3 regions of the Micromonospora sp. NPDC049081 genome follow, and region 2 is predicted to be linked to each of the others. Evidence: riboswitches for the same ligand, from Rfam matches in the RefSeq annotation. Region 2 holds a riboswitch; each other region holds the start of a gene.
The links. A riboswitch is a leader RNA that binds a small molecule or an ion and turns the genes downstream of it on or off. The one in region 2 is predicted to bind cyclic di-AMP.

Region 1 (2,192 bases), on a different contig from region 2:
GGTGGCGGCCGTCCCGGGTCCCACTGCCCCGTCCGGCGACGTCCGCCACCCGCCCGGCCCCCGCCACCCGCTGGCATCCGGCCCGGGTCGGCTGACCCGGGCCGTCAGGTCGGCCGGCCGCTGGTCGGCGAAGCCAGACGGTCGGCGGATCAGCGGGTCGGCTGGTCGGCGAAGCCGGACCGGTCAGCGGGTCAGCGGGACTGAATTGTTATCTGCGGGTTGTGGGTGCCGTCACTGCGGGTGGAAACCGGACACCTGGTCACAGTCGGTCACATCGACTGCGACGATCATCGGCGGTCGGTGCCCCGCCGTCCGGGTTTTCGCCTGGACGGGCCCGGGCGCTCCGACCGTCCCACGCGTGGCGGGTCAGTGCCCGAGTGCCCCGAAACTGACTCGTCCAGCCCATGTTTGTGCAGCTCAACGGGCTTGGCGAGGGGGGAAACCGGCCAGTAGTGTCGCTGCGGTCCGGTGCGGTTTCCGATCGCAAGAGGCGACGCCGTGCCGACCCGCTCAATCGTGCCAGTCACGAACCGGGGACCCACACGCACCACCTGGGGTGAATCTCCGGGCCACGGCCCGGGGTAGGGCGATCTTCCCGCCCGAATCCGTCAGCTAACCCGGTCGGCGGCAAAGGAAGGAGTTCCCTCCTCGTGCAGCATGACCCCACCCCCTCGGTAGTTCCTCCACCTCGGTGCCGGGGCACCGCCGGACCGTCGCGCCCGACGCGCTGACCCGGCTCTCCGCCCCGCCGCCCGGCCCCTGCCGGGCGAGCCGCCGATCCGCCCGGCCCCCCGTCGGGCGGTCCCTGCCGAACGAGCGGCGCAACACCCGATCCGCGCGTGGCGTGTCCGCCGCGTGCCGATGGGGTGTGCCCGCCGCCTCGCCCCGTGGAGGAACACCCTGTGAAGCACCACATGAAACGACAGCTCCGCCTACTGGGCACCCGACGCCCGTACCGGATGGTCGTCGGCTCGGCGGCGGTCCTCGCCCTGGCCGCCGGTGGCACCGCCCTGGCCGCCGGGGTCGACGACGCCCCGACCGACCAGCAGCGCGCCACCGCCGTGGCCGAGACCGCCCCCCGCCTCGACGACGTCGCCAGCCGCGCCCAGGCCCGGGTCGCCGTCCCCGCCCCGACCAGCCCGTCGGCCACCCCGTTGGCCACCCCCTCGGCCAGCCCGTCGGCGAGCGACGCCCCGTCGCCGCGCGTCACCCGGGCGAAGGCCAGGGCCACCGCCGACCCGGACCTGACCCGCAAGGCGGCCCCGAAGCCGCCGTCGTCGAAGGTCCTGCGTTACGACTACCAGGCCCAGACCACCTACTACTACTGCGGCCCGGCGGCGGTCCGCAACGCGCTCAGCGCGGCCGGCATCGAGCGCGGCCAGGACGACCTCGCCGCCCAGTTGGGCACCACCGAGATGGGCACCAACTCGGCCGAGGACACCACCCGGGTGCTCAACGCCGTGGTCAAGGGTGACCCGTACCGGACCAGGATGTTCGCCGGCACGCCGAGCGACGCGCAGATCGACCGGCTGCGGGCCGACGTGGTCGCGGCGGTCGCCGACAAGCGGGCCGTGGTCGCGAACGTGGCCGGGGACGCCACCGACCTCGACGGCGGCTGGCACTCCTTCCCCGGCGGCCACTACATCGCCGCCGTGGGCTACCGGGACAACGGTCGTACCGTGCGGATCGCCGACTCGGCCGACCCGTCGCTGCCGGCCTACTGGGTCAGCGTGACCACCCTGGCGAACTGGATCGCCACCCGGGGCTACTCCGCCTGACCGCGCCACCCCACCCGCCCCGGCCGCCCTACCACGGGTGGCCGGGGCGGTTCGCTGTCCCAGGGTCGACCCGACCGGCCGGAGCAAGATCGTGCTCGAACATGGTTGTAGTGGCCTCCTGCGACGAGGAGGCCACTACAACCTGGATCGAGCACGATCTTGCCGACGGAGGCGGGTGCGGGGGCGTGTCCGGGACGGGTGCGAGCGCGAGCGGGTGCGGGCGGAGGCGGGTGCGGGCGGAGGCGGGCGGGTGCGGGTGCGGGTCAGGCGTGGGGGGAGAGGGGGGCGGCGGGGGTACGGGGGGTCGGCGGGGTCCAGCCCGGTTCCAGCTCGCGGCGGGCCGCGGCCAGGAAACCCTCGGCGTACGCGTCGGCGGGGAAGTCGCCCAGGTAACGGCGGCGGGTCTGCCAGCGG
Region 2 (2,192 bases):
CGGGCCGCATCCCGGGGGACGGGCCACCGCTGGAGCACGGTCGTACCGGAGTGCGGCACACCGCGTCCGGGCCCCCCGGATCCGGGGGGCCCGGACGCGTGGCTCAGCCGGGTCGGCCGTAGCTGTTGACCGGCCCGTCGTCGACCCGCTTCATCGTGATCGGCTTGCCGGCCTGGGAGGCGTGTACGACCCAGCCGTCCCCGACGTACATCCCGACGTGGTGCAGGTCGGCGTAGTAGAAGACCAGGTCGCCGGGGCGCAGGTCGGCCCGGCTGACCCGGTCGGTGACCTGGCGCTGCTGCCGGGCGTTGTGCGGCAGCGACACCCCGGCCTTCGCCCAGGCGGCCATGGTCAGCCCGGAGCAGTCGTAGTTGTTGGGGCCGGCCGCGCCCCACACGTACAGCTTGCCGATCTGGGCGCAGGCGAACTTGACGGCCGTGCCGGACGGGCCGCCGGGGTAGCCGGCCGGGCAGGGTGCCGGGCGCAGTGATCCCCCGCCGCCGTTGCCGTAGACCTTCAGCCGCAGCTTCTGCAACTTGTCGATCTCGGTGTTGATCTGCTTCTTCTTCGCCGCCAACTGGGCCTCGGTACGGGTCAGCTGGGCGACCATCTCGTCCAACGGCGCCTTGGTCGCGGCGAGTTCGTCGCGCAGTGCCGCGACGGTCCGCACCTCGCGCTGCTGGCGGCTGGCGAACCGGTCCAGCAACCCCAGCTGCTCGACCACCTGGCTGGGGCTGTGGCTGCCGAGCAGCGCATTGACGGTGGACATGTTCTCGCCCTTGTACGCCTGGACGGCGAGGCCGCTGACCTGGTTCATCGCCTGGTCCACCCGCCGTTGCAGCGGGGCGATCCGCTTGCCCAGTTCGTCGGCCTGCCGGCGCTTGGCGGCCAGGTCGGTGCGGGTGGCGTTGTGCTGCTCGATGATCGGTTCGAGCTTGTTCCAGTCCTGGTCGATCTGTCGTTCGATCTCGGCGACCGAGGGGTCGGCGTGGGCTGCCGTGGCGCCACCGGTCAGGGCGACCGCGACGGCGGCCAGGGTGGCGAGGGTGGTGGTGAAGCGGGACCAACGTGGGCGCGGCACCGTCGTCTCGCGGGCGACCTGGGTCGACCGGCGTGACGGTGGGCGCGGGGCATCGTGTGCCACCGGGCTCCGGGCTCCTTCTTCCTCGACCGCCTACCGGGTTAGCTGACGGGTTCGGGCGGGAAGGGAGCGCCCTACCGCAGTGGTTGCGGATTCACCCCGGCGTACCTGGGTCCCCGGCTCGCCCGGAGGCGACTCGGCGGTGCCGGCCGACGCCACCCCGGGTGGGGCGGACCTGGTGCCGACCGACGATTGACCAGAGTAGAGATGGTCGTTATCGATCCGCAACCCGCCGGGCCGGCACAGTCCGTGACCGGAAGACGGGCCAACCCCCGGCCCAGCGGGCCGGGGGTTGGCGTCTGCGCTGGTCAGGGTCGGCGGAAGCCGGCCACCGGCATGTAGTTGATGCTGGTCACCTGGACCGGCTTACCGGTCCGGGGTGCGTGCACCATCATGTCGTTGCCCAGATAGAGGCCGACGTGGTGCAGGTCGCTGAAGAAGAACACCAGGTCGCCGGGGCGGGCCTCGGAGCGTGGGATGGCCTTGCCCTCGTTCCACTGGGCACCGGTGAAGTGGGTCAGCGAGATGCCGGCCGCCTTGTAGGCGAACTGGGTGAGCCCGGAGCAGTCGAACGAGTTCGGCCCGGTGGCGCCCCAGACGTACGGGTCACCGACCTGCGCGCAGGCGGTGGCGATCGCGGTCCGGGCGGCGGAGCTGAGCACCCCGTTGATCGTGGGGCAGCCGTTCACCTTGACGGTGGTCTTCGGCATGGCCGCCTGGAGCCGCTTGATCTCGGCGTTGATCTTGGTCTTCTTGGCCGCGAGGTCCTTCTCCTGCTGCACCTCGGCGGCGATCAGGGTGTCGAGCTTCTGCTTCTCGGCGTCGTACTTGCGACGCACCACGAGCACCGCCTCGACCTCCCGCCGCTGCTCGGCGGCGAGTCGGTCCAGAATGGTCAGCTGCGCGGCGAGGGTGCCCGGCCGACTGGTGGTGAGCAGCGCGCTCAACTCCTGCGACGGCCCGGACTTGTAGTAGCGGGAGGCGAGGTCACCCACCCGGCCGAGGGCCAGTTCGCTCTGCAGGGCCAACGGCTCGATCTTCTTCTGCAGGT
Region 3 (2,192 bases), on a different contig from region 2:
ACGTGCTGATCGAGGCGGTCCGCCGGTTCGGCGAGCCACCCGAGGTGCTGGCCGGCCCGATGCTGGTGGTGGCGGTGCTCGGCCTGCTCGCCAACCTCGTCGCGTTCGGCCTGCTGCGCGAGGGGGCCAAGGAGAGCATCAACCTGCGCGGGGCGTACCTGGAGGTGGTCGGCGACCTGCTCGGCTCCCTCGGCGTGATCGCGGCGGCGCTGCTGATCGCCGGCACCGGCTGGTGGTGGGCCGACCCGGTGGTCGCCGTGGCGATCGGCGTGTTCATCCTGCCCCGCACCTGGCGGCTCGGGCGGGCGGCGGTGCGCATCCTGGTGCAGGCCGCCCCGGAGCATCTCCCGGTGACCGCCGTACACGACCGGTTGACCGCCGTGCCCGGCGTCGCCGAGGTGCACGACCTGCACGTCTGGACGCTCACCTCCGGCATGGACGTCGCCTCGGCCCACCTCACCCTGGCCGGCGACGCCGAGGCCGGCACCGTGCTCGCCGCCGCCCGTGGCGCCCTGCGGGAGGACTTCCACATCGAGCACGCCACTCTCCAGATCGAGCCCCGAGCGACCCCAGGAGCATGCGGCCCGACCCACTGGTGACCCCCGGCCGCCGCCCTGCGACCGGGCCGCCGTCTCGTGCCCGGCGGTCCGGCGCTGCGCGACCCGGCCACCGCCTGCGCGACCCGGCCACCGCCTGCGCGACCCGGCCGGCGCCTCCGCCCGGCAGCCCACCGCCCGCGACCCGACCACCGTCTCGTGCCCGGTGGTCCGGCTCACTCTCCGGGAATCGCGCTGTAGATCAACGGCAATTTGCACCGTTCGCACCTTTTGGCAGTATTCACTCTCGTACCCTCAGTCACGAGGTAGGCAGCTGTCCCACGCGTACCGGTAGGCTCGGCTCCGGCCACCGCCAGGCGGCGCCCACCGGCGCCGGCAGTGGCCGCCGCCTAATCGCCCACCAGGGCGAACCGGGGAACCACGTTCCTGGGGTGCATCCGCGTCAGCGGTAGGGATCTTCCGTCCCGAACCCGTCAGCTAACCCGGTCGGCGGCTGACGGAAGGACATCACATGCACGTACGCACCACCACGCGACTACTGGCCGCAGTCGTCACGGCGCTCGCCCTGGGCGTGTCGTCCGCGCCGTTCAGCCCGGCCGTCGCCGCGCCCACCACCCTCCTCGCCGCCCCCGGCGACGACGAGGAGGGCGGCACCCCGGCCCTGCGCGACCAGCTCGACGCGGCCAGCAAGGGGTGGCTCGACGCGAAGACCGCCCTCGAGCGCTCCACCCGACGTCAGCAGGAGTTGGACGGCCAGCTCAAGACCATCGAGGCGCAACTGGTCACGCAGACCGGCAAGGTCGGCGAGATCGCCGGAGCGGCCTACCGCACCGGCCGCCTCGGGCCGATGTCCGCCCTGCTCAACAGCAACAGCCCCGGTGGCTTCATGGACCGCGCGTCGGCATTGGAGACGGTCGCGGCCCGGGAGGACCAGGAACTGCGCAAGATGATCGAGACCCGGGACCAGGCCGCCCGGACCCGGGCCGCCGTCAGTCGGGAGATCACCGAGCAGCGCAAGCAGGTCGCCACCATGGGCAAGCGGAAGGATCAGGCCGAACGCGCGCTGGCCGTGGCCGCCGCCGACAAGCCGGCCCCCACCTCCTCCAACGACTCCGGCAGTTCGGAGGGCACGTCCAGCAGCAACGCCAAGGGGGCGCCCCGCAACTCCGACGGTTCCTGGCCGTCCGAGTCGTGCAGCGTCAACGACCCGACCCCGGCCAACGGCTGCATCACCCCGCGTACCCTCAACGCCCTCCAGCAGGCCAAGGCGGCCGGTTTCACCCGGTACGTCTCCTGCCACCGTCCCAGTGGTTCCGGTGAACACCCCAAGGGCCGCGCGTGCGACTTCGCCGCGCAGAAGAACGGCTTCGGCGGGGTGGCCAGCGGCGGCGACCGGACGTACGGCAACAACCTCGCCGCCTACTTCATCCGTAACGCCGACCGGCTCGGCGTGCTCTACGTGATCTGGTTCAAGCGGATCTGGCTGCCGAGCAGCGGTTGGAAGGCGTACAGCGGGGGCAACGGCGACCCGTCCAGCGACCACACCAACCACGTGCACCTGTCGATGTACTGAGCTGGCCCGGTGGCCCGTCCACGACGGGCCACCGGAACACCGCCGACGGCCCACCGGAACAC

Region 1: it holds a riboswitch for cyclic di-AMP, as region 2 does, so the genes downstream of both, AB0B63_RS24575 (C39 family peptidase) here and AB0B63_RS10500 (NlpC/P60 family protein) in region 2, are expected to answer to the same signal.
Region 3: it holds a riboswitch for cyclic di-AMP, as region 2 does, so the genes downstream of both, AB0B63_RS30215 (hypothetical protein) here and AB0B63_RS10500 (NlpC/P60 family protein) in region 2, are expected to answer to the same signal.

The regions. Positions count from the first base shown of each region.
Region 1 is NZ_JBEZEK010000020.1:80,282-82,473, reverse strand. Features, by position in the region: gene AB0B63_RS24580 (hypothetical protein) at 1-95, shown strand, start outside; cyclic di-AMP (ydaO/yuaA leader) riboswitch at 498-642, shown strand; gene AB0B63_RS24575 (C39 family peptidase) at 915-1,778, shown strand; gene AB0B63_RS24570 (CDP-glycerol glycerophosphotransferase family protein) at 2,042-2,192, opposite strand, start outside.
Region 2 is NZ_JBEZEK010000005.1:97,492-99,683, reverse strand. Features, by position in the region: gene AB0B63_RS10500 (NlpC/P60 family protein) at 104-1,144, opposite strand; cyclic di-AMP (ydaO/yuaA leader) riboswitch at 1,157-1,293, opposite strand; gene AB0B63_RS10495 (NlpC/P60 family protein) at 1,450-2,192, opposite strand, start outside.
Region 3 is NZ_JBEZEK010000035.1:49,981-52,172, forward strand. Features, by position in the region: gene AB0B63_RS30210 (cation diffusion facilitator family transporter) at 1-599, shown strand, start outside; cyclic di-AMP (ydaO/yuaA leader) riboswitch at 934-1,065, shown strand; gene AB0B63_RS30215 (hypothetical protein) at 1,069-2,130, shown strand.